2 regions of the Kytococcus sp. Marseille-QA3725 genome follow, and region 2 is predicted to be linked to the other one. Evidence: riboswitches for the same ligand, from Rfam matches in the RefSeq annotation. Region 2 holds a riboswitch; the other holds the start of a gene.
What was found. A riboswitch is a leader RNA that binds a small molecule or an ion and turns the genes downstream of it on or off. The one in region 2 is predicted to bind cyclic di-AMP.
Positions count from the first base shown of each region.

Region 1 (14,403 bases), on a different contig from region 2:
CACCGGCAGGAGTGGATCGACCGCGGTCACTGAGGCGGGCGCCACGTCCCTGCACGCGGTCCCCGCGGGGGCGGGCCTCGTAGACTCGCCCCCGTGACTCTCAGACTCCACGACTCGGCCACCCGCGAGGTCCGGGACTTCGTCCCGCGTGTTCCCGGACGGGCGAGCATCTACATCTGCGGGCTCACCACCCAGACCAGCCCGCACATCGGCCACCTGCGCTTCGCCGTGGCCTTCGACGTGCTGCGGCGCTGGATGGAGCGCGGGCACGGGCTGCAGGTGACGCTCGTCCGGAACGTGACGGACATCGACGACAAGATCCTCGTCAAGTCCGCCGAGCACGACGTCCCGTGGAACGAGTGGAGCCAGCGCTACGAGCGGGAGACGACCGCGGCGCTGGAGACCATCGGGGTGCGGCCGCCCTCCTACGAGCCGCGGGCGACCGGGCACGTGCCGGACATGGTGGAGCTCATGGAGCGCCTCATCGAGCGCGGGCACGCGTACCCGGCGACCGACGGCTCAGGGGACGTCTACTTCGACGTCCGCTCTTGGCCCGCCTACGGCGAGCTCACCCGCCAGCAGATCGACGACATGGCCCCGGCCGCCGACGCCGACCCGCGCGGCAAGCGGGACCCGCGCGACTTCGCGCTGTGGAAGGGCGCCAAGCCGGACGAGCCGCACACCGCCACCTGGCCCACCCCGTGGGGTCGTGGCCGCCCCGGCTGGCACCTCGAGTGCTCGGCCATGGCTTGGCGCTGGCTGGGCGAGGAGTTCGACATCCACGGCGGGGGCAACGACCTGCGCTTCCCGCACCACGAGAACGAGCAGGCCCAGTCGCGGGCCGCGGGCTTCGGCTTCACGAACTTCTGGCTGCACAACGGCATGCTCACCACCGGTGGCGAGAAGATGAGCAAGTCGATCGGCAACACGCTCACCGTCCACGAGCTGACCAAGACCTACCGGCCGCTGGCCGTCCGCTGGCTGCTGGCGACGGTGCACTACCGCTCGGCGCTCGAGTACACCCCGAACTCGCTGACCGAGGCGACGGCGCAGGTGGAGCGCGTCGAGGGCTTCCTCCGCCGCGCGCTCGAGCTCGCCGGGCTCGAGGCCGGCGCCGCGCGCGAGCGGGCCGGCACGAGCGAGCTGCCGGAGGACTTCGTCGCCGCCATGGACGACGACGTGAACGTGTCGGCAGCGCTGGCGGTGGTCTTCGACCACGTGCGCCGGGGGAACAGCGGCCTGGCGGACGGCTCGCTGACGGGGGAGGCGGCCGGTGCCGCCGCCGTGACCGTCGTGGCCATGCTCGACGTGCTGGGGCTCGACCCGCTCGACCCGTGGTGGTCGGACGGGGGCGCCGCGGACGACTCCGCGGCCCGGCGGGCGCTGGACGGCCTGGTGACCGAGCGGCTCGAGGCACGGGCCGCCGCCAAGGCCGCCAAGGACTACGCGACCGCGGACGCCATCCGCGACCAGCTCGCCGAGCTCGGCATCACCGTCACCGACGGCCCCGACGGGGCCGTCTGGGACCTGACGAACACGACGGAGGCCTGACGTGCGAGGCAATTCCTCCCGCCGCGGAGCGGTGCGCAAGGACAGCAAGAAGGGCATGCAGGTGGGCTCGGGCGGCCACCGCCGCAGGGGGCTGCAGGGCAAGGGCCCGACGCCCCGCGCCGAGGACCGCGCCTACCACCCGGCGGCCAAGCGGGCCCGGCGGGCGGAGAAGGCATCCGGCGGGCAGCGTCCGTCCCGATCCTCGAAGGCCCGCAGCGGCAAGGACTCCACCGAGCTCGTCATCGGTCGCAACGCGGTGCTCGAGGCGCTGCGCACCGGGGTGCCCGCCACCCACCTGTACGTCGCGGCCAGCATGGAGTCCGACGACCGGGTGAAGGAGGCGCTGCGGCTGGCCTCCGAGCAGGGGCTGCCGCTCCTGGAGGCCGGGCGCCCGGATCTGGACCGCCTCACCGACGGCGAGGTGCACCAGGGCCTGGTCCTGCAGGTGCCGCCATACGAGTACCCGGACCTGGCGGACCTGCTGGACGCCACTGCCGAGGTGACGCCGCTGTTCGTGGCCCTCGACGGCATCACCGACCCGCGCAACCTGGGGGCGATCATCCGTTCGGCGGCGGCCTTCGGCGCGCACGGCCTGATCATCCCCGAGCGCCGCTCGGCCGGGGTCACGGCCGCGGCCTGGCGCACCTCGGCCGGTGCGGCCGCCCGGCTGCCCGTGGCCCGGGTCACCAACCTGAACCGGGCCCTGCAGGAGCTGCGTGGGCAGGGTGTCTTCGTGGTCGGGCTCGACGCCGACGGTGACGTGGACCTGCCCGGCCTGCCGCTCGCCCCGGACCCGCTGGTGGTCGTCGTGGGCTCGGAGGGCAAGGGGCTGTCCCGCCTCACCCGCGAGCACTGCGACCAGATCGTGAACATCCCGATGTCGGGGCTCACCGAGTCGCTGAACGCCGGGACCGCGGCCGCGGTGACGCTCTACGAGATCGCTCGCGAGAGGGCCCGCCAGCAGGGCTGAGGTCCGCGCTCAGGGCCCCGGCGGCTGGTCGAGGGTCTCCGGCGAGGTCGCGTCGCGCGGGGCGAGCAGGACCTCCTCGTGCCGCTTCCGGGGGAGCACCTGCTCCACGTAGTCCCCGATCGTCTCCTCGATCGTCAGCGCACGTCCCTGCTGCTCCGAGAGGTACCAGCGGTGCTCCAGCACCTCGTGGAACAGCTCGGCGGGCTCCAGCCTGCCCCGGAGCTCGACCGGGACGGTCCGGGTGATGGGCTCGTAGATGCGGGTGAGCCAGTCGTGGGCCACGAGCGTCTCGTCGTCCGCCTGCCGGCCCTGCGAGGCCGCGAACGAGTCCAGGTCGTTGAGCAGCCGCCGGGCCTGGTTCTCCTCGACGTCCAGCCCGGTCAGCCGCATCAGCCGCCGGCTGTGGTGGCCCGCGTCGACGATCTTCGGCTGGATGCGCAGTCGGCTGCCCTCGATGTCCGTGCTCACCTCGAGCTCGCCCACGTCGAAGCCCAGCTGGTTCAGGGCCGTGATGCGCTCGGCGATGCGCCAGTGCTGGTCGGCGGGGATCTCCTCGGTCTGCGTCAGCTCGACCCACAGCAGCTCGTAGCGCTCCTGCAGCCGGTCGGCGGTGGCCACCGGGTCGGTCTCCGGGGGCAGCAGCCCGCCGCCGATCAGGTCCAGCAGCTCCCCGGCGACGTTCCCGTGGGCCAGGTACAGGTCGTGCTCGCGCTGCCCGTCGGTCAGCTCGTTGTGCATCTCCGCGGTCTCCACGTCCACCACGTAGGCGGCGAACTCCCCGGCGTCGCGGCGGAACAGCGTGTTCGAGAGGGACACGTCGCCCCAGAACATCCCGGCCATGTGCACCCGCGTGAGCAGCACCGCCAGGGCATCGATGAGCTTGACGGCCGTCGGGTGGCGCAGGCTCTGGCTGAACAGCGCCCGGTAGGGCAGGGAGTAGGGGAGGTGCTGGGTCACCAGGCAGGCGTCCAGCGGGTTCCCCTCCGCGTCGACCCGCCCGGCCACCACGGCGACCGGGTCGACCGCCGGCTGGTCCAGCCGGTCCAGCACGTGGAGCAGCCGGTACTCCTTGCGTGCCAGGCGCTCGGTGATCTCCTTGACCGCGAGGATCTCCCCGTCCACCTCCACGAAGCGCACCACGTGCCGGGAGATGCCGCGCGGCAGTGCCGCCACGAGCTCCGGCGGCCAGTCCTCCAACCGGGTGCTCCACGGCAGGGTGAACAGCCCCGGCCGGGGGCGGGCGGCGGTGATGTCCAGGGCCATGTACCCAGTCTGCTCCTCCCCCCGCATGGAGGCTCGGTGCGGCCTCAGACCGGGGTGTCGCCCTCGCGCAGGTCGGCCAGCTCCGAGAGCAGGCGCGCGACGTCGTCGATGCCGTCGACGCGGGAGGTGGCGGCGGTGGCACCCTCGCCGACCTTCACGAGCACAGCGGCGGCCTCGTCCTCGAAGGCGCGGAAGACCGTCTCGTCCGTGACGTCGTCGCCCGCGAACCAGAGCGTGTGCCCGGGAGTGCGCTCGCGGTGCTCGCGCCGGTGGTGGCGGTCCTCGCCCAAGGAGTCGATGAGCCGGCGCAGCGCCTCTCCCTTGGTGGTGCGCAGCACGCTCATCTCCAGCACGTTCTTGCCCACCATCGGCTCGACGCCGCAGCGGCGGGCGAGGCGACGGACCGCCGCCCGGGCCTCGAGCGCCACCTCCTGCGTGGCTTGCCGCGTGTGCACGACGACCCCGGCGAACTTCACCTCCAGGGAGGTCCCGGGGAGCTCCTCGACCAGCCCGCGGCCGCCCGTGATGAGCATCTCCCGCTGGGCGGCCTCGTCCTCGTCGAGCCCGGCGGGGGCCTCGTGACCGACCTGCCACTGCTGCCCGCCGTGTGAGCCGAGCAGGGACACCCCCTCCTGCGGGCCCAGTCCGCTGAGCTGGTGGAGGGTCTGCACGTCGCGGCCGCTGACGAGCACGACCTCCGTGGTGGGCAGCGCCGCGAGCCGACGCAGGGCCGCGACGGCCCGTGGGGCGGGCACCACGGCCATCGGGTCGTCCTCGAAGGGGGCCAGCGTGCCGTCGAAGTCGGTGGCGACGACCAGCCACGGGGCCCCGGCGAGGTGCCGCTGGTCGGGGGCCGGGAGGGTGGTCTCGTCCTGCATCAGGCGCCCTCGCCCGGAGGGTCGTCCGGGCCGTCGGTCATCACCTGCGGGTCGGGGTCCCCGATCGGCGGGTGCTCGGGGGCGTGCTCCAGGCTGCGGAGGAACTCCCGGCTCCAGGTGTGCACGTCCTTCTCCATCACCACCGCCCGCAGGGCCCCCATGCGGCGGCGCTTCTCGGCGTCGTCGTCGGTGATCGCCCGCAGCAGCGTCTGCTTCAGCCCCTCGATGTCGTGCGGGTTGCACAGGTAGGCGTCGCTGAGCTCCTCCGCGGCGCCGGTGAACTCGCTGAGCACCAGCGTGCCGCCGCCGTCCACCTGGCAGGCGACGTACTCCTTGGCCACCAGGTTCATGCCGTCGCGCAGGGGGGTCACCAGCATCACGTCGGCGGCCAGGAAGAGGGCAGCCATGTCCTGTCGCGGGTGGGAGCGGTGGATGTAGTGGATGGCCGGGGCGCCCAGCGTCGAGTGGTCACCGTTGAGGTGCCCGACCGTCCCCTCCACCTGCTCCCGCAGGTTGCGATAGGCCTCGACGCGCTCGCGGCTGGGGGTCGCGATCTGCACGAAGGTCGTGCTCGGAGGTGCGACGCTCCCGTCCGCCAGCAGCTCGCCGTAGGCCTTGAGGCGATGGCGGATGCCCTTGGTGTAGTCGAGCCGGTCGACGCCCAGGATGAGGGTCTCCGGGGCACCCAGGGAGCGCCGCAGCTCGGCCGCCCGCTGCTGGACCGCCTCGGTGCGGACCATCTGGTCCAGCTGGCGCGAGTCGACGCTGATGGGCACCTCGGCCGCCCGCACCCTACGCCCCTCCTCAGCGGAGAGGGTGAGCACGTCGCCCTCGAGGGTGACCCCGGCCAGACGCGCTGCCGAGCGGCGGAAGTTGGCGGCGTCGTCGGCGCGCTGGAAGCCCAGGAAGTCCGCCCCCAGCAGACCCCGGAGGATCTCCATCCGCCACGGGAGCTGCGAGAAGAGCTCCACCGGGGGGAAGGGGATGTGGTTGAACCAGCCGATGCGCAGGTCCGGGCGCAAGTCGCGCAGCAGGTGGGGGACGAGCTGCAGCTGGTAGTCCTGCACCCACACGGTCGCACCGGGGGCCGACACCTCGGCCGCCGCGCGGGCGAAGCGCTCGTTGACCTCGCGGTAGGTGTGCCACCACTCGCGGTGGAAGGTCGCCGAGACGATCACGTCGTGGTAGATCGGCCAGATCGTCTCGTTGCAGAAGCCCTCGTAGTAGCTGCGGACCTCCGCGGCGGAGAGCGGCACCGGGTGCAGGTGGATGTCGTTGTCCTCGAACGGCTCGGGGGCCTCACCGGCCTCGCCGGCCCAGCCCACCCAGGCGCCGTCGGTCACGCGCATCACGGCCTCCATGGCCGTGACCAGGCCGCCGGGGGAGGTGCGCCACTGCGTCGTGCCGTCGTCGTCCACCACCCGGTCCACCGGCAGGCGGTTGGCCACCACCACGAACTCGAAGGTGTCTGTGCTGGGCTCGCTCACGTCATCCTCCCGGTGGGGCGACGCCGCCCCTCGCGCTCACCCCACCACAGGGCGCAGGGGGTCGCAAACGCCCGACGCGGCGGTCCGCCGCAGGTTGCAGGGCCACCGGCGGGGGCGGCTCTTACCCTCGTGGCATGGAGATGACGGAGGTCGGCCCGTACCGGTTGCAGGAGCGGCTCGGTCAGGGCGGGATGGGGACCGTTCACCGTGCGCTGGACGAGGCCGGGCGCGAGGTGGCCGTCAAGGTGCTCCACCCCCACATCGCCTTCGACGGCGGCTCGCGGGAGCGGCTGGAGCGCGAGGTCTCCACGCTCGCCCGGGTGCGGCACCCGCGGGTGGCCAGCTTCCTGGACGCCGACGTGGACGGCCCCACGCCGTACGTCGTCACCGAGTTCGTCCCCGGTCTGCCGCTGGACGAGCACGTGGCGGCCCACGGTCCCCTCGACGGGGACGCCCTGCACCGGTTCACCGCCGGCGTGCACGAGGCGCTGCGGGGGATCCACTCGGCGGGCGTCGTGCACCGGGACCTGAAGCCCGGCAACGTCATGGTCATGCCGACGGGCGAGCCGGTCATCATCGACTTCGGGATCGCTCACATCGGCGACGAGAGCCGACTGACCGCCACCGGCATGGTCATGGGCACACCCGGCTACCTCGCCCCGGAGCTCGTCATCGGGGCCGAGCCGACGGTCGCGACCGACTGGTGGGGGCTCGGTGCGGTGCTGGCCTTCGCCTCCACCGGCCGCAACCCCTTCGGTGGCGGGCCGAACGAGGTGGTGCTCTCCCGCATCCGCCGGGGCGAGCACGACCTGCGGTCCATGGACGACGCGTGGCGGCCGCTGGCCGAGGCCTGCCTGGCGGTGGACCCGGCCGCCCGTCCCACCGCGGCGGACGTGCGGGCGGTCGTGGAGAACGGCGGTGGCGAGCTGCCGGCGCGCAAGCGCACCCAGCGGCTGGCGGTCCAGACCGAGGACGACGACGCGACCCAGCCCCTGCAGGTGTCCTCCGGCGACGCCGGGGCGGCCGCGGGGGGCCGGGCGACCCAGCCGATCGAGCGTCAGCCCACCCGGGCCATTCCCCGCAAGCGGATGTCCCGGGGGGAGATGGGATTCCTGCAGCCCCCGGCGCAGCACCGCGACCAGCCGGCGGGGCAGGTCCGTGAGCAGGAGCCCTCCGCCCCGTGGCCGTCGGCGCACTCGGCGCAGCAGCCGGTCGACGCCCACCAGCCGCCCGCCGGCCAGTTCCCGCCCGGTCTCCGGGCCCCGGTGCCGCAGCACGCGCCCCAGACCCCGTCCGTGCAGCAGCCCGCCGCCCAGTACGTGCCCCACCAGCCGCCCCACCCGGGTGGAGCCTCTGGTGCCCCCGCCTGGCCGCAGGGCGGCTTCCCGCCGGGGGGCTTCCCGCAGGCCGGTGCCCACCCCGCCGGGCCGGTGAGGACCCCTCGGCTGCACCCGTACGACCCGCGGACCCGGCAGCCGCGCCACCCGTGGGTGGTCGTGGCCGGTTCCCTGTGGGTCATCGCCCTGGCCATGGTCTGGCCCGTGGCGGCCGGCGTGGTCGTGGCCGTGTGGGTGCTGCTGGTGCGCTGGGCCGACCACGCGGCCATGAGCCACCTGCACCGCCTCTTCGCCCGGGGGCGGCGATCCGGTGATGCCTGGCGCATCGCGCTGGGGAGCCCGTGGCACTTGGTCACGGCGCTCCTGCGGGGGGCGGCGTCGCTCATCGCCCCGGCGCTGCTGGGGGCCGCCGCGGTGGTGCTGGTCGACCTCGGCCTGGGCCACCGGCCCCTCGCGTCCTTCGACGGCACGCTCACCGGCCTGGACAACGCCCTGGCCTGGGGGACGGCCGCCTTCGTCGTCGTGCTGGCGCTCTGGTGGGGGGTCGACAGCGCCTCGCTGAGGCGCGGGACCCGGCTGGTGCTGGAACCCCCGTTGCGCCGCACCGTGATCGAGGTGCTGGTCACGCTCGTTCTGCTCGCGGTGACGGCTGCGACGGTCGTGTGGGGTCTTTCACACGGGTGGCCGACAACCCTGTCACCCCTAGGGCGATGAGGGTCGGTGGGACACCCCGACCTCCTACCGTGGTTTGACCTCGGCACCTGGATGACTATTGTCTACGCCCGTGCCGACCTTCCGTGTCGGCGCTGACAACTCCAGATCAGTCACTCAGTACTTCGATCGCGCATCCGCCGCCCAAACCCGCCACGGATGTGCTCTGCCAGGAAAGCCCTGGGGCATGGCGGGTGTGGGGGACCCACGTAATACGCGGGGTTCGTCCCCGCTCGGGGTGAAGCCTCCTGACGGAGGCCGGGACACCTGACGTTCCGAACCCGACAGCTCACTCCACCGGCGGTGCAGTCAGGAAGGATCCCCATGTCCCGTTTCCCCTCCATGTCCTCCCGCGCCCTCGGCGCCGCCGGCGTCTCCGGCGCGTTCATCGTCACCGGCTTCGCTGCCGCCGCCCCGGCCAACGCCGCCGGCTCCTACGACGCCTCCGTCTGGGACCGCGTTGCCCAGTGCGAGTCCAATGGCAACTGGTCCATCAACACCGGCAACGGCTTCTTCGGTGGTGTCCAGTTCACCAACCAGTCCTGGGCCGGTGTCGGCGGCCTCGAGTTCGCCCCGCGCGCCGACCTCGCGTCCAAGTCCGAGCAGATCGCCGCTGCCCGTCGCCTGCTCGCCATGCAGGGCCCCGGCGCCTGGCCGCTGTGCTCGGTCGAGGCCGGTCTGACCTCCGCCAACGGTGGCGCCGACGTCAACGCGATGCCCGGCGACGCTGCTCCGACCCCGGAGCCGAAGCCCGAGCCGAAGCCGGAGCCCAAGCCGGAGCCCGCCCCCAAGCCGGAGCCGAAGCCCGAGCCCAAGCCGGAGCCCGCCCCGGTCTCGCAGCCGGTGACCACCCCGGCGCCGGCCGAGAAGACCGCTGAGAAGCCGGCCGAGACCTCCGAGGCCACCACCTGGACCATCGACCGCGGTGTGAACCTGCGCCCGGCCGCCGGCATGGACAACACCCCGAAGGGCCTGCTCGAGGCCGGCACCACCATCGAGGGCGAGAAGCTGGAGAGCGGCTGGGTCAAGACCGACCGCGGCTACTTCTGGCACACCTTCGGCACCGAGCAGGAGGCCGAGACCCAGACCTTCACCATCAACCACGGTGTGAACGTCCGTCCGTCCGAGGGCATGGACAACGACCCGATCGGTGTCTACAAGGCCGGTTCCACCGTCGAGGGCGTGAAGCTCGAGAGCGGCTGGGTCAAGACCGACCGCGGCTACTTCTGGCACACCTTCGCCAACTGAGCTGAGCCGCTGACGCCCTGCGCGTCGGTTGCCTGACGAGGACCCCCGCACCACCCGAGGTGGTGCGGGGGTCCTCGTGTCTGTGGACAGGGATTGACGGAGGTCCGGGTCTCGCTACTCTGTCACCGGCGCTCGTCCCCTCCAGAGCGGGTGCCTCCCTCACACACATCACCGCGCGTGTCCGCCGCCCCGCTCACCACGGGCACGCCCTGCCGGTCCGCCGGGCCATGGTGAGCTCGGGAGAGTCTCCCGTGGCCGCCGACCGTCCGGTCCGTGGCCCGACGTGGAGTTCACCGGCAGGTGGCGGGACGCACGGCGTCACGCGCCCGAGGGCGGAGTCTCCAGGAAGGAACCTGCATGTCCCAGCACTCTTCCCTCGCCAAGGGCGGCACGGCCGTCGCCGGCCTGACCGGGTCCCTCGTGGCCACGGGCCTGGCCGCGACCCCCGCCCAGGCCGCCTACGAGCCCGCCGTGTGGGACCGCGTCGCACAGTGCGAGTCCAACGGCAACTGGTCCATCAACACCGGCAACGGCTTCTACGGAGGCGTCCAGTTCCACCAAGTGTCCTGGGCCGGTGTCGGCGGTCTGGCGTTCGCCCCGCGCGCCGACCTGGCGAGCAAGTCCGAGCAGATCGCCGCCGCACGCCGGCTGTTGGCCGCGCAGGGCCCGGGTGCCTGGCCGGTGTGCTCCGTCAAGGCCGGCCTCACCATGGATAACGGCGGCGCGGACCGCGACGCCATGCCGGACGACGGTGACACGGACCCCGACCCCGAGCCGCAGCCGGTGGAGTGGACCATCACCGACCGGGTGAACTACCGCGTCGGCCCGGGCACGAACCACGAGGCCGTCGGCAAGCTGCACCCTGGGACCAAGGTCGAGGGCACCAAGCTGGACAACGGCTGGGTCAAGACCACCGAGGGCAAGTACTTCTGGCACTCGTTCGGCACCACCGACTCGGAGGCCCCCACCACGGAGTCCTTCACCATCGAGCGTTCGGTGAACGTCCGCTCCGGTGCGGGCCTTTCGCACGACATCGTGGGGCGCTACGCCGTGGGGACGACCGTCGAGGGCACCCAGCTGCCCAACGGCTGGGTGAAGACCGACCGCGGCTACTTCTGGCACTCCTTCGCGGCCTGATCGACCCCATCGCGTGATCCGTCTCGATCGCGCAGGCGCACGACGGAGGGCCCGCCCCGGCACGGGGGCGGGCCCTCCGTCGTGCCGGGGCGGGGCCCGGCGGTGGGCTGGCGCCTAGACTGTGCGCGCACAGGCCCCTGTAGCTCAGTTGGTAGAGCAGCTGTCTTGTAAACAGCAGGTCGCGGGTTCGACTCCTGTCGGGGGCTCCACGACGCGCAGGTGGGGTGACCGGACCCGCGTCACCCCACCTGCGGAAGACCCCACGCGTCGGCCAGCAGCTCGGCCGAGCGGACGCGCATCGCGGGGTCGTGGGTGTACGTCGTCGTGATCACCTCGTCGAGCTGGTACCGGTCCACGAACGCCTCGAGCCGCTCGGTGACCTGCTGCGGGTCGCCGACCATGCGGATGCCGTGCCCGTCGGCCAGCTGCAGCAGGTCCTGCGGCACCACCCGGTCGATGTCCTCCACCGGCGGCTGCAGCGGGGCGGGCCGTCCGGAGCGGATGCCCGCGGCCAGCTGCTGCGAGGTGGTGAACAGGTAGCGGGCCTCCTCCTCGGTGGGAGCCACGAGGGCGTTCATGCCCGCCATCACGTGGGGGCGGTCCACCTGGGCCGTGGGCGCGTCGGGGTCGAACTGGCGCCGGTAGACCTCCAGCGCCTGCTCCAGCTGCGCCGGGGCGAAGTGGCTGGCGAACGAGAAGGGCAGCCCGAGGGCCGCGGCCACCATGGCGCCACCGGTGGAGCTGCCGAGCATCCACAACGGCACCCCGGTGCCGCCGCCCGGCACGGCGCGGACCTGCCCGACGGCCGCCTCCGGCTCGTCGCCGAACCACTGCGCCAGCTGCGCCACGTCGTGCGCGATGTCCTGCAGCTCCGCCGAGCGACGGGCCAGCGCGGCGGCCGTCATCGGGTCGGTGCCCGGAGCACGCCCCATGCCCAGGTCGATGCGGTCGGGGAAGAGCGTGGCCAGCGTGCCGTAGTACTCGGCCACCATGAGCGGCGAGTGGTTCGGCAGCATCACGCCGCCGGAGCCGAGCCGGATGCGCTGGGTGCCCTGCCCGAGGTGCCCGATCAGCAGCGCCGTGGCCGAGGACATGAAGGTCGTCGTGTTGTGGTGCTCGGCCACCCACAGGCGGTGGTAGCCCAGATCGTCCAGCCGCTGTGCGTAGGTCCGGGAGGCCTCGATGGCGTCGGCCGGGGCCATGCCCTCCGAGCGCGGGACGAGGTCGAGGACCGACAGCGGCACCCGGCCCGAGCCACGCTCCGGGACCGCCTCCGCGGGGGAGCGGTGGTCGGTGCGGTCGCTCATGCGATGGCCTCGGCGATCGGCGTCCGGCCCTCGTTGAGGGTGATCGTGCGGCGCAGGGCCGCGTGGGAGCCCTCGCCGAGCACGTGGGCGATGACCGCCGCGACGTCCGCGCGGGGCACCTGCGTGGCCTCCCGGGCCGTGGTGTCGACGGAGCCGGTGCCCGCGTCCTCGGTGAGCCGGCTCGGCGCGAGGATCGTCCACGCGAGGCTCGACTCGCGCAGGAACGCGTCCGCGACGGCCTTGGCCTGGGCGTAGTGGAAGAAGCCCATGTCGAAGGGCAGCGGGTGGTCCAGGTCGGCGCCGAAGAAGCTCACCATCACGTAGCGGGGAACGCCGGCGTCCCGGGCGGCCTTCATGGAGGCGATGGCGGCGGCCTGGTCCACCGCGTAGGTGCGGGCCAGGTTACCGCCACCCGCGCCGGCCGACCACACGATCGCGTCCTGCCCGCGCATCGCCTGCACGAGCTCTGTGTGCTGGGCGTGCTCGACGTCGAGGACCAGCGGCTGGGCGCCGGTGGCCCTCACGTCGTCGACCTGCTCGGGCTTGCGGATGACGCTGGTGACCTCGTCCCCGCGGTCGGCGAGCAGACGGGCAGCCTGCAGCGCGATCTTGCCGTGTCCACCGATGATCAGAATGCGTGCCATGCCCTCCACCCTCTCGCAGCGGGGCCCCGATTGGGCACACTGGGGGGCATGCTCATCGCCGATCTGCCCACCGTGACCGTCCACCGCACCAGCGTCTCGGAGATGGACAACCGCTGCTACGTGCTCACCTCACGGGCCACCGGTGCGCAGGTGCTCGTCGACGCCGCGGACGACCCCGACGCGCTGAGGGGTCTGCTCGCCGAGGCCGCGCAGGGGGAGCCGGACCTGCGCGCGATCGTGACCACCCACCGTCACTGGGACCACGTGCGTGCCCTGGCCGCGATGGCCGGGGACGGGGTGGACCTCTACGGCGGGGAGGCCGACGCAGCAGCCATCGAGGAGCAGGCCGGGCTCGAGGCCGGGGCCGTCCAGCCGCTGGAGGACGGTCAGGCCGTGCAGGTCGAGGACATCGAGCTGCAGGTGATCCCGCTGCGCGGCCACACGCCGGGGTCGGTCGCCCTGGTGCTGGTCGACGGCGGGCAGACCCACCTGTTCACGGGCGACTCGCTCTTCCCCGGCGGCGTGGGCAAGACCTCCGGGGACGAGGACTTCCGGCAGCTGCTCTCGGACGTGAGCGGGCGGCTGTTCGACGTCTTCGACGACGCCTCCCACGTGCACCCCGGCCACGGGGAGCCGACCACCCTGGGCTTCGAGCGGCCGCACCTGCGCGAGTGGGCCGAGCGGGGCTGGTGAGGTGACGGACCGTCCTGCCGGGGGCGATCGGGCGGGGGCCGGGTCGCTCCCGGAGGTCCGGCGGCTGGGGACCGTCGATGAGCTCGCGGCGCTGATGGCGGCGCCGGGGCGGACCGTGGTGGTCTGCTTCACCGGGTCCTGGTGCGGCAGTTGCTCGGTCTTCGAGCCGGTCTTCGCGCAGGTCGCGGACGAGTTCTCGGGCGGCGACCGGGTGTTCACGGTGGTCGACACCCAGGAGGTCCCGGCGCTGTCGACCGCCTGGTCCGTGCACACGGTGCCCACCGTGGTGGCCCTCCGCGACGGGGTGACCGTCGACCGCATCGACGGGCCGGTGCCCGCCCGCGAGCTGCGGCGCCGGATGTTGAACACATGAGGCATGAGGAGTCGCGGGACCGGGCGCGACCGCCTACGTCATCCTGCTGACGCTGGTGGGCCCCGTCCTGGCCCGCTGGGCCGAGCCCGCGCTGGCGCGCGTCGGGTCCTTCGACCGTGGCACAGTGGCCGCATGAGCGCAGCGCAGGACACGCAGGCCCAGGACGTCCCCGCCCAGCAGTCCGCCGAGTCGGGAGGCACCCCGGACGCGCCCCGCCCCGAGGGGCCGGTGACGCTGGTCATCCTCGGCGCCTCCGGTGACCTGACCCAGCGGTTGCTGCTGCCCGGCATCGGGACGCTGCTGGAGGCCCAGCCCGAGCGGGGGCTCACCCTCGTCGGGGTGGACCGGGAGGACATGGGCGAGGAGTGGAACCAGCTGGTGCGCGAGCGCTTCGCCGACGAGGGGGTGCCCGAGGAGACGCTGGAGCGGGTGCTGGGGGCGACGCGCTTCGAGCAGGTGGACCTGCTGGAGGGCACGCAGCTGGCGGACTTCGTCGGTGGGCTCTCCGGTGCGGTGGTGCTGTACTTCGCGCTGCCGCCGGCGGTGACCATGGCGGCCTGCGAGAAGCTCGAGGGTGCCGACCTGCCGGAGGACCTGCGGCTGGCGCTGGAGAAGCCCTTCGGCGAGGGGGCCCAGAGCGCCCGGGAGTTCAACGCGCGGCTGCTGCGGCTGGTGCCGGAGAACCAGATCTTCCGGGTGGACCACTTCCTGGGTGTGGCGACGCTGCTGAACTTCATCGGCATGCGCTTCTCCAACCGGGTGCTGGAGAAGGTGTGGAACGCCGAGGACATCGCGATGGTGGAG
Region 1 covers NZ_JBUCLA010000002.1:740,970-755,372, forward strand. Annotated here, with positions in the region: gene ACY8FT_RS11670 (MBL fold metallo-hydrolase) at 1-33, shown strand, start outside; gene cysS (cysteine--tRNA ligase) at 94-1,551, shown strand; gene rlmB (23S rRNA (guanosine(2251)-2'-O)-methyltransferase RlmB) at 1,553-2,521, shown strand; gene ACY8FT_RS11685 (DUF4032 domain-containing protein) at 2,531-3,784, opposite strand; gene otsB (trehalose-phosphatase) at 3,829-4,662, opposite strand; gene ACY8FT_RS11695 (alpha,alpha-trehalose-phosphate synthase (UDP-forming)) at 4,662-6,149, opposite strand; gene ACY8FT_RS11700 (serine/threonine-protein kinase) at 6,284-8,200, shown strand; cyclic di-AMP (ydaO/yuaA leader) riboswitch at 8,355-8,515, shown strand; gene ACY8FT_RS11705 (transglycosylase family protein) at 8,522-9,445, shown strand; gene ACY8FT_RS11710 (transglycosylase family protein) at 9,803-10,582, shown strand; tRNA gene ACY8FT_RS11715 (tRNA-Thr) at 10,716-10,791, shown strand; gene ACY8FT_RS11720 (LLM class flavin-dependent oxidoreductase) at 10,822-11,889, opposite strand; gene ACY8FT_RS11725 (SDR family oxidoreductase) at 11,886-12,533, opposite strand; gene ACY8FT_RS11730 (MBL fold metallo-hydrolase) at 12,582-13,226, shown strand; gene ACY8FT_RS11735 (thioredoxin family protein) at 13,228-13,599, shown strand; gene ACY8FT_RS11740 (glucose-6-phosphate dehydrogenase) at 13,732-14,403, shown strand, end outside.
Region 1: another riboswitch for cyclic di-AMP. It lies ahead of ACY8FT_RS11705 (transglycosylase family protein); the one in region 2 lies ahead of ACY8FT_RS02905 (C40 family peptidase).

Region 2 (14,403 bases):
GTGCTCCCATGCGGCCGCCGTGGCGGCCCGGCCGCGTGGGGTGCGGACCATGAAGCCCTCCCGCACCAGGTAGGGCTCGGCGACGGTCTCGACGGTGTCCGCCTCCTCCCCGACGGCCACCGCCAGCGTGGTGAGCCCCACCGGCCCCCCGTCGAAGCGGTGGCACAGGGCCTCCAGGACGGCTCGGTCCAGCCGGTCCAGTCCCAGCAGGTCGACGTCGAAGAGCGCCAGCGCCTCGCGGGAGGCGTCCGCCGTGACGACCCGGTGACCGTGCACCTGCGCCCAGTCGCGCACCCGGCGCAGCAGGCGGTTGGCGATGCGGGGCGTCCCCCGCGAGCGGCGCGCGATCTCCGCGATGCCGTCCGGCTCGCTGGCGATGCCCAGCTTGACCGCGTTCACCTCGAGGATCCTCGCGAGGTCCTCGGCGGCGTAGTAGTCGAGGTGGCCGGTGAAGCCGAAGCGGTCGCGCAGCGGGGCGGGCAGCAGCCCGGAGCGCGTCGTCGCACCGACCACGGTGAAGGGCGGCAGCTCCAGCGGGATGGCGGTCGCGCCAGGGCCCTTGCCCACGACGACGTCGACCCGGAAGTCCTCCATCGCCAGGTAGAGCATCTCCTCGGCGGCCCGGGACATCCGGTGGATCTCGTCGAGGAAGAGCACCTCCCCCTCGGCCAGCGACGACAGGATCGCCGCCAGGTCACCGGCGTGCTGGATCGCCGGCCCCGAGGTGATGCGGATGGGGGCGGACATCTCGGCGGCCACGATCATCGCCAGCGTCGTCTTGCCCAGCCCGGGCGGCCCCGACAGCAGGACGTGGTCGGCCGGCGTGCCGCGGCGACGGGCCGCCTCCAGGACGAGGTGGAGCTGGTCGCGCACCCGGTCCTGCCCGGCCAGGTCCGCCAGGTGCCGGGGACGCAGGGCCGCGTCGTGTCCGGCGTCCTCCTCGCCCGCGGCGGGGTCCACGATCCGCCCGTCGGCGTCGGTTCCGCTGCGGTCCCAGGGGTCGCTCATGCCGAGGCCTCCCGCAGCGCCTCACGCAGCAGCTCCGGCAGGGCGGGCGCGGGCGCCTCCTCGGCGTGGCGGGCGACGACGGCATCGGTCGCCCGGGCGGCCTGCGTGGCGTTCCACCCGAGTCCCTCGAGGGCCTCGCGCACCTGCCCGGCCCACGCCGGCCCCTCCCCCTCGGCCGGCGTCTGCGGGGTGTCGGCGGGTGCGGCCTCCTCGGGCGCGGCGGGCAGCTTGCTGGCCAGCTCGAGCACCAGCCGCTGGGCCCCCTTGCGACCGATGCCGGGGACGCTCGTCAGGGCGCCCAGGTCCTCGGCCGCCACGGCGCGCGCGAACTCGGCCGGGGTGAGCACCGCGACCAGCGCCAGCGCCAGCCGCGGCCCGACGCCCGAGACGGACTGCACCGTCTCGAAGACCTCGCGGGTGTCGGCGTCGAGGAAGCCGTAGAGGGTCAGGGAGTCCTCGCGCACCACCAGCGTGGTCTCCAGCCGCACCGACTGCCCCACGCGGAGCTCCGCCGGGACCTGCGGGGGAACCCGGACACCCATGCCGACGCCGCCGACCTCGACCACCACCTGGTCCAGGCCCACGTGCGCCACGGTGCCCTCGAGCGAGCTGATCACCTGGTCCTCCTGCTCCGTCGTGCTTCGTCCTGTGCGGCGCGCCACCTGGCCGCGGCCCGCTCCCGGGCCGCGGACTGCGCGTGCACCGCCTGCTCCCAGCGCGCCCTGCCGTCGCCCAGGCCGGCCGCCGCGGCCAGCTGCCGCTGTCCCCCGCCGCGCCAGATCTGCGCGACGGCCAGAGCCAGCGCGTCGGCGGCGTCCGCCGGTCGCGGCGCCTCGGACAGCCGCAGGATGCGCGTGACCATGGAGGTCACCTGCTCCTTGCCGGCCCGTCCGTTGCCGCACACCGCGGCCTTGACCTCGCTGGGCGTGTGCTGCGCCACCTCGACGCCGGCCCGCGCCGCGGCCACCAGCGCCACTCCGCTGGCCTGCACCGTGCCCATGATCGTGCTGACGTCCGAGCGGGCGAAGATGCGCTCGACCGCCACCGCGTCCGGCTCGTGCCGCTCGATCCACTCCTCGACGCGCCGGCTGACCGCCAGCAGTCGCTGCTCGGTGGGCGCGTCGGCGTTCGTGCGGGCGACGTCGACCGCCACCATCCGCAGCGCGCCACCCCGTCGGCCCTCGACCACGCCCAGCCCGCACCGCGTGAGGCCGGGATCGACGCCGAGGACCCGCACCTCAGTCCTCGTCCAGCTCGGCCAGCACGGCGTCGGGGACGTCGGCGGCGGCGTAGACCTCCTGCACGTCGTCGCAGTCCTCGAGCGCGTCGATGAGCTTGAACAGCTTGCGCGCCCCGTCGGCGTCGAGCTCGATCGGCGTGATCGGCAGCATCTTCACGTCGGCGGAGTCGTAGTCGACCTCCGCCTCCTGGAGCGCCGTGCGCACGTCGACCATGTCCGACGGCTCGGTGGTGATCTCGAAGCCGCCCTCGCCCAGGTCGGTGAGCTCCTCGGCACCGGCCTCCAGGACGATCTCCATGAGCTCGTCCTCGGAGCGCCCGGCCTCGGAGACGACGATGACGCCCTTGCGCTGGAAGTTGAAGGTCACCGAGCCGGAGTCGGCCATCTGCCCGCCGTTGCGGGTCAGGGCGGTGCGGACCTCCATGACGGCACGGTTCTTGTTGTCGCTCAGGCACTCGATGATGAGGCCCACGCCGCCGGGGGCGTAGCCCTCGTAGGTGAGGCTCTGGTAGTCGGCGGCACCGGCCTCGGCACCGGAGCCGCGCTTGACGGCGCGGTCGATGTTGTCGTTGGGCACCGAGCTCTTCTTGGCCTTCTGGATGGCGTCGAAGAGGGTCGGGTTGCCGGCCGGGTCACCGCCGCCCATCCGTGCCGCCACCTCGATGTTCTTGATGAGCTTCGCGAACAGCTTGGCGCGCTTGGCGTCGATCGCCGCCTTCTTGTGCTTGGTGGTTGCCCACTTGGAGTGACCGGCCACGGTGCTCCCTCTGGTCGTCTCGGAAGGTTCAGGTGCAGCGGGTCATCCTATCGACCCCGACGAGGCCGCCTCAGGCGTCGGCCACGCGCACCAGGTCCACGAACAGCTGGTGGATGCGTCGGTCCCCGGTCACCTCGGGGTGGAAGGAGGTCGCCAGCAGGTTGCCCTGGCGCACGGCCACGATCCGGTCGGCGGCCTCCTCCTTGTCCGGGTCGCCCTCCACCGCGCGGTGCGGCACGCGGGCCAGCACCTCGACGTCCGCCCCGACGCGCTCCACCCACGGGGCGCGGATGAAGACGGCCGTCACCGGGTCCGCCCCCTCCCCCAGGGTCGGCACCTCCAGGTCCACCTCGAAGGAGTCGACCTGCCGGCCGAAGGCGTTGCGGCGCACCGTCATGTCGATGCCGCCGAGCGTCTGCTGGTCACGGTGCCCGTCCAGCACGCGGTCGGCGAGCATGATCATGCCGGCGCACGAGCCGTAGACCGGCATCCCGGCGCCGATGCGCTCACGCAGCGGCTCGGCGAGGCCGAAGAGCCGGCAGAGCTTGTCCATGACCGTCGACTCCCCGCCGGGGATCACCAGACCGTCGACACGGTCGAGCTCCTCGCGGCGACGCACCGGCACCGTCCGGGCGCCGCTCGCCTCGAGCGCGTGCAGGTGCTCGCGCACGTCGCCCTGGACCGCCAGGACGCCGACCGGGGGCGCCGTGTCCACGGCGCCCCCGGTCGGGTGGTCGGTGCTGGTCACCAGCCGCGCTCGGCCAGACGGTGGGGCTCGGCGATGCCCTCGACGTTCAGGCCCACCATGGCCTCGCCGAGGCCGCGGGAGACCTCGGCGATCTTGGCCGGGTCGTCGTGGAAGGTGGTCGCCTGGACGATGGCCTTGGCGCGCTCGGCCGGGTTGCCGGACTTGAAGATGCCCGAGCCCACGAAGACGCCCTCGGCGCCCAGCTGCATCATCATCGCGGCGTCGGCCGGGGTGGCGATGCCGCCGGCGGTGAAGAGCACGACCGGCAGCTTGCCGTTCTGCGCCACCTCCTTGACCAGCTCGTACGGGGCCTGCAGCTCCTTGGCGGCCACGTAGAGCTCGTCCTCGGCCATCGACTGCAGCCGGTTGATCTCCGCGCGGATGGTGCGCATGTGGGTGGTCGCGTTGGACACGTCACCCGTGCCGGCCTCGCCCTTGGAGCGGATCATGGCCGCGCCCTCGGTGATGCGGCGCAGCGCCTCACCCAGGTTCGTGGCGCCGCAGACGAAGGGGACGTCGAAGGCGAACTTGTCGATGTGGTTGGCGTAGTCGGCCGGGGTGAGGACCTCGGACTCGTCGATGTAGTCGACACCGAGGGACTGCAACACCTGCGCCTCGACGAAGTGGCCGATGCGGGCCTTGGCCATGACCGGGATCGAGACGGCCTCGATGATGCCGTCGATGAGGTCCGGGTCGCTCATGCGGGCCACGCCGCCCTCGGTGCGGATGTCGGCCGGGACGCGCTCCAGGGCCATGACCGCCACGGCCCCGGCATCCTCGGCGATGCGGGCCTGCTCCGGGGTGACCACGTCCATGATCACGCCGCCCTTGAGCATCTCGGCCATGCCGCGCTTCACACGGGCGGTGCCGGTGGTGGGGTTCTGGTCAGTCACGTCGGGGATGCCTTTCGCTGTGGGGTGGCGCACCGGGGCTCCGGAGGGCTGGGGCAGCAGTCTACGTCGCGGGCTCATCAGTGGCCCTCAGGTGGGGGATGTCGTCCTCCACCTCCAGCGGCTCGGGGTGCTCGCCGCGTCGGTCGACGCCGAGCAGACGGGCGGCCGGCCCGGCGATGAGGTGCCGGGTGGACTGCACCTCGTCGTTGTGGCGCACCCGCAGGGCGTGCACCCGCTCGGAGGCCCGCGCCAGCGCCTGCTTGGCCGCGACGGTCTGGGGGCCGAGCTCACCGCCGCTGGCCCCACCGCTGCCGTGGCGCTGGTGGAAGGCGCGGCGCAGGGCCTCGGTCAGGTGCTCCTCGGCCTCGAGCCGGTCGGGCCCCATGAGGTCGGCCGGGGTGGCGCTGGCGTCGCAGGCGTCCAGCACGTCACCGACCGTCCGCAGGACGATCACGGCACTCGCGGGGTCGAGACAGCCCATGGAGGCGAACTCGCGGGCGGCCAGGGCCCGTCGCATGAGTGCGGCATCCAGGGCCGAGCGCGACGCCTCGATGCGGGCACGGGCCTCCCGCGCCCGGCCTGCTGCCCGTGAGCGCCACAGCAGGGCGCCCCCCACCGCGAGGACCACGAGGGCCCCCAGGGTGCCGACGCCGAGCGCCTGCCCCCACGCCATCGGGTCGAGTGAACGCGTGCTCACCGGCCCACCACCTCCTCGTAGACGTCCATGACCTCGCGGCCCACCACCTTCCAGTCGAAGCGGGCCGCTCGCGCGAGACCGGCCTGGCGCATGCGCGCCCGCACGCCGGGGTCGAGGATCACGTCCTCCAGCACCGCGGCCAGGTCCTCGGGGTCGCCGGCCCGGAAGTGACGCCCGGCGCCGCGCAGGACCGACACGTAGGCCGGCAGGTCGCTGGCGACCACCGGGGCTCCGGCCGCCATGGCCTCGACCAGTGTGATGCCGAAGTTCTCCCCCTGCACCTGTGGGGCCACCATGACCGACACGCTCCGCATGAGTGAAGCCTTGTCGGCTTCGCTGAGCTCCCCCAGCCACACGACCGAGGTGCGCAGGTGCGGGAACTCCTGATTGACCACCCGCCGGGCCGCCTCCTGGCCGGGGCCGGCGACGAAGACCCGCATGCCCGGGGTCCGCTGGGCGATCCCCGGCAGGGCCTCGAGCAGCAGCCGCAGCCCCTTGCGGCTCTCGCTGGAGCGCCCGACGAAGGCGATCGTCGGGCGCCCCGGGCCCTCCGCCCACGGGGCGCGCGGCGGCGGGTCGGTGAACTGCTGCACCTGCACACCCGTGGGGATGACCCGGGGGTCGACGCCGAAGCACTCGCGCACCGAGCGACGGGTGGGTCGCGAGACCGCGATCGAGGCACGGACGGGTCGCAGCACCTGCTGCACGAGCGGGAGGATCTGTCGCATGGAGTGCCCGGGCTTGAACGAGCTGTGGAAGGTCGCCACCAGCGGGACCCGCTCGCACACCACGTCGGCCGTCGTCAGCCCCAGACTGGGCGCCATCGGCTCGTGCACGTGGACGAGGTCCGGTTCCACCGCCCGCACCCAGGCGTCCACCGCACGGCGGGCGGCCCGACCGGTGATCACCTGGGAGGCGGACCAGGCGTAGGGCACCTCGATGGCACCGGGCACGACGGTCAGCCCCACCGAGTCCGGCAACCCCCAGGCGGCCGCGGCCAACGGCTCCAGCGGGGTGTCCTCCCCCACCCGTGCGGCCCGGCGCAGCGCGGCCCCCGTCCCGGAGACCGGTGCCAGCACGCTCACCTCGCGGCCGGCCGAGTGCAGGTTGCGGGCGAGGTCACGCACGTGTGACTGCACGCCGCCGGGCATGTCCACCGGATAGGGGCAGACCAGGCCGATGCGGCAGCTCATGCGAACTCCCGGTGCACGGCGGCCATCCGCTGGCCGACCGTCAGCACGCCGGCCAACGCCAGCACCCCCATGGCCACGGTCAGGAGCACCGGGGGGACACCGAGGCCCACCAGCCCCGTGCTCACGAGCACCAGGACCAGCCGGTCGGCGCGCTCGGCCAGGCCGACGTCCGCACGGACACCCAGACCCTCGGCACGGGCACGGGCGTAGCTCACGAGGAACCCGGCGACCAGGGCCGTGAGGGTGAGGACCGCCAGCAGGGTGGCGTGACCGCCGCCCAGCACCCCCGCAGGACCGGCGCCGCGCAGCGCCCACCACGCGATGCCCAGCAGCACCGCCGCGTCGCCGACCCGGTCGCAGGTCGAGTCCAGGAAGGCGCCCCAGGGGTTGGAGCGTCGCTGCATCCGGGCCATGGTCCCGTCGAGCAGGTCGGACAGGACGAACACGGTCACCACGAGGGTCCCGACCAGGAAGTCACCCCGGGGGAAGAACCAGAGGGAGCCCGCCACGACGCCCACGAGGCCACCGACGGTGACGGCGTCCGGCCCGAGCCCCACCCTCAGCAGGGTGCCGGCGACGGGCTCGACGACGCGCGCGAGGAGGGGGCGGGCATGGCGGCTCAACATGGCGGACAAAGCCTAGTCCTCGTGCGGTACTGCGCGGCCCACACCGGGGACTGTGAGACTTTGCACGTTCCTCTCGACAGGATATGTGTGCGCTCTCTGCCTAGCCTTGACGCAAGCGCCCTCGACCGGCCCCACACAGGCCGGTATCCCCTTCACGAGGGCACTGACGAAAGGAGTCCGACCATGTGGACCATCATCGCCTGGATCATCGTCGGCGGAATCGCCGGCTGGATCGCCAGCAAGATCATGGGTACCGATGCCGCCATGGGCATCCCCGCCAACGTCATCGTCGGCATCATCGGTGCCGCGCTCTTCGGCTTCCTGGTGAGCCTCTTCACCGGAGGCGACATCATGGGTGAGGCCTTCAACCTCTGGAGCTTCATCTCCGCCATCATCGGCGCCTGCCTGCTGCTCTTCATCGTGGGCAAGGTGACCGGCCGCCGCTGACCCCGGTCACGGCTCGGAAGGGGCCCCGTCGGACGCGCGTCCGACGGGGCCCCTTCGTCGTGTCCGCCGTGTTCGTCGTGCCCCGGTGACCGCGGACACCGCCGGCTCAGCGGTCCTCGGCGTGGTCCGGCCAGGCCTCGGCCAGCTTCCGCCGGGTGTCCTCCAGGAGCTCCGGCAGGGCCTTGGTGCGGGCGACGATCGGGAAGAAGTTCGCGTCCCCGGCCCAACGGGGGACGACGTGCTGGTGCAGGTGCTCGGCCACGCCCGCTCCGGCCACGCTCCCCTGGTTCATGCCCAGGTTGAAGCCGTGGCAGCCGGAGACGGCCTTCAGGGTCCGCATGGCCTGCCGGGTGAGGGCACTGAACTCGGCCAGCGCCTCCCCCTCGATGTCCAGGTAGCCGGGCACGTGCTCGTAGGGACACACCAGCACGTGCCCGGCGTTGTAGGGGTAGAGGTTCATCGTGACGAAGCAGTGCGCGCCCCGTGCCACCAGCAGACCCTCGCCGTCGGCCAGGTGCGGACCGACGCAGAAGGGGCACTCCGTCCGCTCCCCTCCGCGCGAGGGGCTCGCGTCCAGGTACGCCATGCGGTGCGGCACCCACAGCCGCTGGAAGCCGTCCGGGACCCCCGGCAGGTCGGCACTGGACTCGACAGGCTCATTCGTCATTCCTCGAGCGTAACGAGGGCGACACCCCCTCCCCTGGGTGGAGACCCGGGCCCCGGCCCACCGGGACCGACATACGACAATCTGTCGAATCACACTGCCGGTCAGGATCTTCCAATCCTCTCCACCCAGGGTTTGACCCTCCCCGGGGGGGATGCCTTACCTTGGGGCCGCCCCCGATCCCTTGCGGGGGTGGCGGTGTCCCGCTGAGTCCCACCATGACACCGCTGATGTCCGACGAAAGTCGATGGTGGGAACGGGGTACCCATCTCCGACGACCCTGCGTCGTCTTGGGGTGAAGCCAGGAGTCCCCTTGGCCGGTTTCACAGGAGCCGAACCCGACAGGCAACACTCCGTAAGCGATCCTGAGATCCCTCATGTCTGCAACGACCTTCGAGACCCCTGCCGTCGTCAACCGCCGTTCCCTCCTGGTCGGCTCGGCCGCCGCTGCCGGCGCCGGTGCCCTGACCGTCGGGTCGGCGACCGGCGCGAGCGCCATGACGCAGTCGCGTCGTCGCTCCATCTACCGCAAGGCCCGTACCCAGGAGGGCAAGCCCTACGTGTACGGCGCCGACGGCCCGTCCAGCTACGACTGCTCCGGCCTGGTGCAGTGGGCCCACAAGGCCTACGGCGTCTCCCTGCCGCGCTCGGCCGCCTCCCAGTACCGCGCTGCGCGCAAGATCTCGCGCCGCTACGCGACCCTGGGCGACATGCTGTTCGTCGGTGACTGGAACTACGCCTCGCACGTGGGTTTCTACGTGCCGTGGAACGGCCGTCACTACATCTACCACGCCCCGCGTCCGGGTCGTCGCCTGTCCTGCGACCGCATCTGGACCTGGCGCTACACCACCCGTCGCTTCGGCTGAGCCGAACGGGTGCCCGGCACGGTCCGGGAGCACGACGAGGAAGGGCCACTGCCTCCGGGCAGGGGCCCTTTTCTCGTCCCCCCCTGCCTCGGGTGGGCACCCTGATCGGGCCACCACGACGAGCGGGCCCGCACCCCGGTCGTGGGGTGCGGGCCCGCTCCTCGTGCAGTGGCGCCTCAGACCTGGGCGCGGGTGTCGATCGCCTCGCGGATGCGCGCGATCGCGTCGGCGACCGGGACGCCGTTCTCCTGCGACCCGTCGCGGAAGCGGAAGGAGACCGCCCCGGCGTCGCGGTCCTCACCACCGGCGATGACGGTGAAGGGCACCTTGGACTTGCTGGCGTTGCGGATCTTCTTCGGGAAGCGGTCGTCCCCGGCGTCCAGCTCCACCCGGATGCCCTCGGCGGCCATCTGGTCCAGCACGTCCTGGAGGTACTCGGTGAACTCCCCCGCCACCGGCACGCCGAGCACCTGGACGGGCGCCAGCCACACCGGGAAGGCGCCGGCGTAGTGCTCGATGAGCACGCCGATGAAGCGCTCGATGGAGCCGAACTTGGCCGAGTGGATCATGACCGGGCGCTCGCGACCGCCGTCGGCCGCCGAGTACTCCAGCCCGAAGCGCTCGGGCTGGTTGAAGTCGTACTGGATGGTCGACATCTGCCAGGTGCGGCCGATGGCGTCGCGCGCCTGCACGGAGATCTTCGGACCGTAGTAGGCCGCGCCGCCCGGGTCCGGGACGAGCTCCAGGCCGGTCTCCTTGGCCACCTCGCGCAGCACCGAGGTGGCCTGCTCCCACTGCTCGTCGGAGCCGATGAACTTGTCCTTCTTGTCCCCGTCCTCGTCCCGGGTGGAGAGCTCCAAGTAGTAGTCGTCGAGCCCGAAGTCGCGCAGCAGGGAGAGCACGAAGTCCAGCAGGTGGCGGATCTCGCCGGGCGCCTGCTCGGCGGTGACGTAGGAGTGCGAGTCGTCCTGCGTGATCATGCGCACGCGGGTCAGCCCCTGGAGCACGCCCGACTTCTCGTTGCGGTAGACGGTGCCGAACTCGAAGAAGCGCAGCGGCAGGTCACGGTAGGAGCGCTGCTGGCTGCGGTAGATGAGGTTGTGGATCGGGCAGTTCATCGCCTTGACGCGGTAGGCCTGCCCGTCGTCGTCGAGCTCCGGCATCATGCCCTCGGCGTAGTAGGGCAGGTGGCCGGAGGTGTGGAACAGCTGCTCCTTGGCCAAGTGGGGCGTCGTGACGTACTGGAAGCCCTCCTCGACGTGGCGCTTGTAGACGTAGTCCTCCATCGCCTTGCGCAGGGCGGCGCCCTTGGGGTGGAACACCGGCAGCCCCGGCCCCACCTCCTCGGGGAAGCTGAACAGGTCCATCTGCGCACCGAGCTTGCGGTGGTCGCGGCGCTCGGCCTCGGCCAGGCGCTCCTGGTAGGCCTTGAGCTCCTCCTTGCTGGGCCAGGCGGTGCCGTACACGCGCTGCAGCTGCGGGTTCTTCTCCGAGCCGCGCCAGTAGGCCGCAGCCGAGCGGGTCAGGGCGAACCCGTTGCCGATGAGCTTGGTGGTGGGCAGGTGCGGGCCCCGGCACAGGTCACCCCATGCGACCGAGCCGTCCTTGCGCACGTTGTCGTAGATGGTCAGCTGGGAGCCACCCACCTCGGCCGACGCCCCCTCGGCGGCGTCCTCGGCCGCACCGCCCTTGAGGCCGACGAGCTCGACCTTGTACGGCTCGCCGGCGAGCTCGGTGAGGGCGTCCTCGTCGGAGATCTCGCGGCGCACGAAGGTCTGCCCCTCGTTGATGATGCGCTGCATGGTCTTGGAGAGCTTCTTGAGGTCCTCCGGCGTGAACGGTTCCGCGACGTCGAAGTCGTAGTAGAAGCCGTCCCGGACGGGCGGGCCGATGCCGAGCTTGGCCTCGGGGAACTCCTGCTGCACGGCCTGCGCGAGGACGTGGGCCGCCGAGTGGCGCAGGATGTCCAGGCCGTCCTGCTCGTCGATGAGCACGGCCTCCACGACGTCGCCGTCGGCAACCTCGCGGTACAGGTCGCGCAGCTCGCCGTTGACGCGGGCGGCAACGACCTTGCGGTCCTCCCCGAACAGGTCGGTGCCGGTGGTCCCGGTCTCGGCCGTACGGGATGCGCCGTTCACGGTCAGACTGATGGGAGCCAAGGCATTCTCCTGTTCGTGCAGCACCTGCTGCGTGGTGGAAGCGACGGGTCGACGCCCACAGGGCGTGCCGGGGCAGTCTACGCGGCACCTCCACTCCCCCGGCGGGCCGGGAACGACGAGAGCCCCGCGGTCCAGGCGGACCGCGGGGCTCTCTCTCCGGTGGGCGCAAAGGGACTCGAACCCCTGACCTCTCGCGTGTGAAGCGAACGCTCTAACCAACTGAGCTATGCGCCCGGAAGCCTGCACCAACTCGTTGGTGCGACGGCAGACTGTACCCCATCGCGATGCGCAGCGCGAATCGCTGCATGCTCCCCGTCCGGAGCGAACGGGTCACCGGGACCAGACCGGCTCGGGTGGCAGCCCCGCCCACCGGGTCAGCAGGTCGCCGACCACCGCGGGCAGGGCGGGCGGGTGCCCGAACACGAAGGCGATGCACCACACGATGACGGTGGCGGTGAGGAAGGTGACGACACCCAGCGCCACCCGCGCCGGCCACCCCCGGCGGGCCACCCAGTGCCCGAAGTCCACCACCTTGCCGCGCCCCCAGGACAGGAGCCGGGAGGCCGGAGGGAACTCCGTGGCCCACACCAGCACCCCGAGGAAGACGATCGCCCAGCCGGGCCCGGGGAAGGGCACGAGGATCAGCCCGAGCACCACGATCAGCAGGCCCACCAGCCCCACGAGGAGCTTGTAGAAGTGCCCCACCCCCGGCAGGGCGCGGAGTCGGTTGCGCCAGGCCCAGTCCCGCTCGTGCAGCGGGACCGGGTCCGGAGGCGGCGGCGCCCCGCTCCCCCGCCAGCGGTGCGCCGTCACGGGTCCGGGGTCGCGGCCGCGTTCCCCCGGAAGAGCGCCTGCACCTGCTGGGTGACCGGCCCCGTGGGCAGGTCGCGATCGAAGGACACCCCGTGCTGCACCGAGGGGGCCTCGGGCTGCGCGAGGCCGGGCGCGGGCGGGAGCGGCGAGGAGGTGATCTCCACGAGGCGCTCGACCGCCTGGACGGTGCGGATGGAGCTGGTGATGAACAGCTCGTCCGCGGAGGCGAGGTCCGCCATCGGGATGCGCTCCTCGCGCACCTCCAGGCCGGCCTCGCGGGCCCACTCGATGACGAGCCCGCGCGTGACCCCGGCCAGCGGACCCCGGTCCAGGCCGGGGGTGCGCAGCACCCCGTCGGTGACCAGGAAGGCGTTGGACCCGGTGCCCTCGCACAGGTCGCCGTCGCTGGTCGCGAACAGGGTCTCGGTGGCGCCCAGCCGGCTGGCGGCCAGCAGCATGACGGCGTTCTCCGCGTAGGAGGTGGTCTTCAGTCCGGTCACCGTGGAGTGCAGGTTGCGTCGCCACGGGCCCACGGCCACGGTCGTCGCGGGGCCGGCGCCCGGGTCCGGGGCCAGGGCGACGATGTAGGTGGGCTCGACCTCGTACCGGCCCGAGCCCAGCGGGCCACGGCCACCGGTGACCGTGTAGCGCAGCCGACCCAGCGCCGGCGCCGCGCCGTGCTCCTCGCGCGAGGCGGTCAGGACCTCCTCGATCCCCTCGTCCAGCCGGGCCCGGTCCAGCGGCGGCAGGCCGATGCCCGCCAGCGAACGGTCCATGCGGTCGTGGTGGCGCGTCCGGGCGAACACCCGCCCGTCGCGCACCTCGGCGGTCTCGAAGACCCCGTCCCCGACGGTGATGCCGTGGTCGACGGCCAGGACGGCCGCCTGGTCGGCGGGAACGATCTCTCCGTTGACCCAGACGATGGGCTGCATGTCATCCATGGGCACATGCTAGGTCGCGGGATCACGGGCGCCCTTACGCTGGCCGCATGAACGCCCTCCCCGAACCCGACCAGATCGTCGACTCCCTGCCGACGGACGTCCCCTGCTACTTCCAGCCCCTGGGCGACGGCCGCTACCAGCCGACGATCCACGTCCAGGGCGCCTGGCGCCCGTGGGAGCACCACCTGGCCCCCGTCGTCGGGCTCCTCACCCACGAGTTCGCGCGGCACGAGCCCCGCGAGGACATGCAGCTCTCCCGGGTGACCCTGGAGGTCTACGGGGTGATGCCCGCCCTGCCGTCGACGATCTCCGTGCGGACGGTACGGCCGGGGCGCAGCATCGAGCTGCTGGAGGCGACCATGACGATCGGCGACCGCGTCGTCGTGCAGGCGCACGCCTGGCGCATCCAGGTGGTCGACACCGCGGAGGTCGCCGGTCAGGAGATCGAGCGCCTGCCCGACCCCGAGTCCCTGCCCGAGTGGGACGGCATGCACGTGTGGAGCGGTGGCTTCATCGACTCGCTCGACTTCCGTGAGGTCCCGGGGCACGCGCCGGGACGCGGACGGGCCTGGCTGCGGACCGACAAGGAACTCGTGGAGGGCGAGGAGGTGTCGCCGCTGGCGCAGGCGCTGGCGCTGTCGGACACCGCCAACGGCATCGGCCCCCGGCAGAGCCCGGCCGAGTGGATGTTCCCGAACGTGGAGATCAGCGTGCACGTGTGGCGACAGCCGACCCCGGGCTGGATGGGGCTGGACGGTCAGGTGGCCTTCGGGCCGACCGGCGCGGGCCTCACGTCGACCTGGATGCACGACGTCGACGGCGCCTTCGCCCGCATCGAGCAGTCGCTCACCGTGCGGCCCATGCCGGAGCAGCTCTGAGGCGGCACCGGGCCGGATCCGGGGCCGACTTGGCACGAGCGTCGAAGTTGGTTATTGTTTCCCAGCGCCGCACGGGCGGGGTCGAGAAATCGGCACCAGAACGAGCGGCAGGCGGACATAGCTCAGTTGGTAGAGCGCAACCTTGCCAAGGTTGAGGTCGCCGGTTCGAGCCCGGTTGTCCGCTCTGAGGTCATCCAGTCGACCTCACGGTGGAGTGGCCGAGAGGCGAGGCAGCGGCCTGCAAAGCCGTATACACGGGTTCGAATCCCGTCTCCACCTCGAGGCGGCGGGATGTCCGCCGTCACTTCGGAGCAATCCGAAACGGGCGATTGGCGCAGCGGTAGCGCGCTTCCTTGACACGGAAGAGGTCACTGGTTCAAACCCAGTATCGCCCACCAGCACGACAGGCCCCGGTCCTCGGACCGGGGCCCACGTGCCCCGCGGACATAGCTCAGTTGGTAGAGCGCAACCTT
Region 2 covers NZ_JBUCLA010000001.1:639,158-653,560, reverse strand. Annotated here, with positions in the region: gene ruvB (Holliday junction branch migration DNA helicase RuvB) at 1-1,008, opposite strand, end outside; gene ruvA (Holliday junction branch migration protein RuvA) at 1,005-1,625, opposite strand; gene ruvC (crossover junction endodeoxyribonuclease RuvC) at 1,622-2,245, opposite strand; gene ACY8FT_RS02945 (YebC/PmpR family DNA-binding transcriptional regulator) at 2,247-3,005, opposite strand; gene pdxT (pyridoxal 5'-phosphate synthase glutaminase subunit PdxT) at 3,076-3,753, opposite strand; gene pdxS (pyridoxal 5'-phosphate synthase lyase subunit PdxS) at 3,750-4,646, opposite strand; gene ACY8FT_RS02930 (hypothetical protein) at 4,708-5,343, opposite strand; gene ACY8FT_RS02925 (glycosyltransferase family 4 protein) at 5,340-6,536, opposite strand; gene pgsA (phosphatidylinositol phosphate synthase) at 6,533-7,162, opposite strand; gene ACY8FT_RS02915 (GlsB/YeaQ/YmgE family stress response membrane protein) at 7,346-7,609, shown strand; gene ACY8FT_RS02910 (HIT family protein) at 7,716-8,276, opposite strand; cyclic di-AMP (ydaO/yuaA leader) riboswitch at 8,489-8,650, shown strand; gene ACY8FT_RS02905 (C40 family peptidase) at 8,651-9,139, shown strand; gene thrS (threonine--tRNA ligase) at 9,316-11,298, opposite strand; tRNA gene ACY8FT_RS02895 (tRNA-Val) at 11,459-11,532, opposite strand; gene ACY8FT_RS02890 (TIGR02611 family protein) at 11,629-12,111, opposite strand; gene ACY8FT_RS02885 (aminotransferase class IV) at 12,108-13,052, opposite strand; gene ACY8FT_RS02880 (thioesterase family protein) at 13,100-13,930, shown strand; tRNA gene ACY8FT_RS02875 (tRNA-Gly) at 14,042-14,114, shown strand; tRNA gene ACY8FT_RS02870 (tRNA-Cys) at 14,139-14,209, shown strand; tRNA gene ACY8FT_RS02865 (tRNA-Val) at 14,254-14,328, shown strand; tRNA gene ACY8FT_RS02860 (tRNA-Gly) at 14,371-14,403, shown strand, end outside.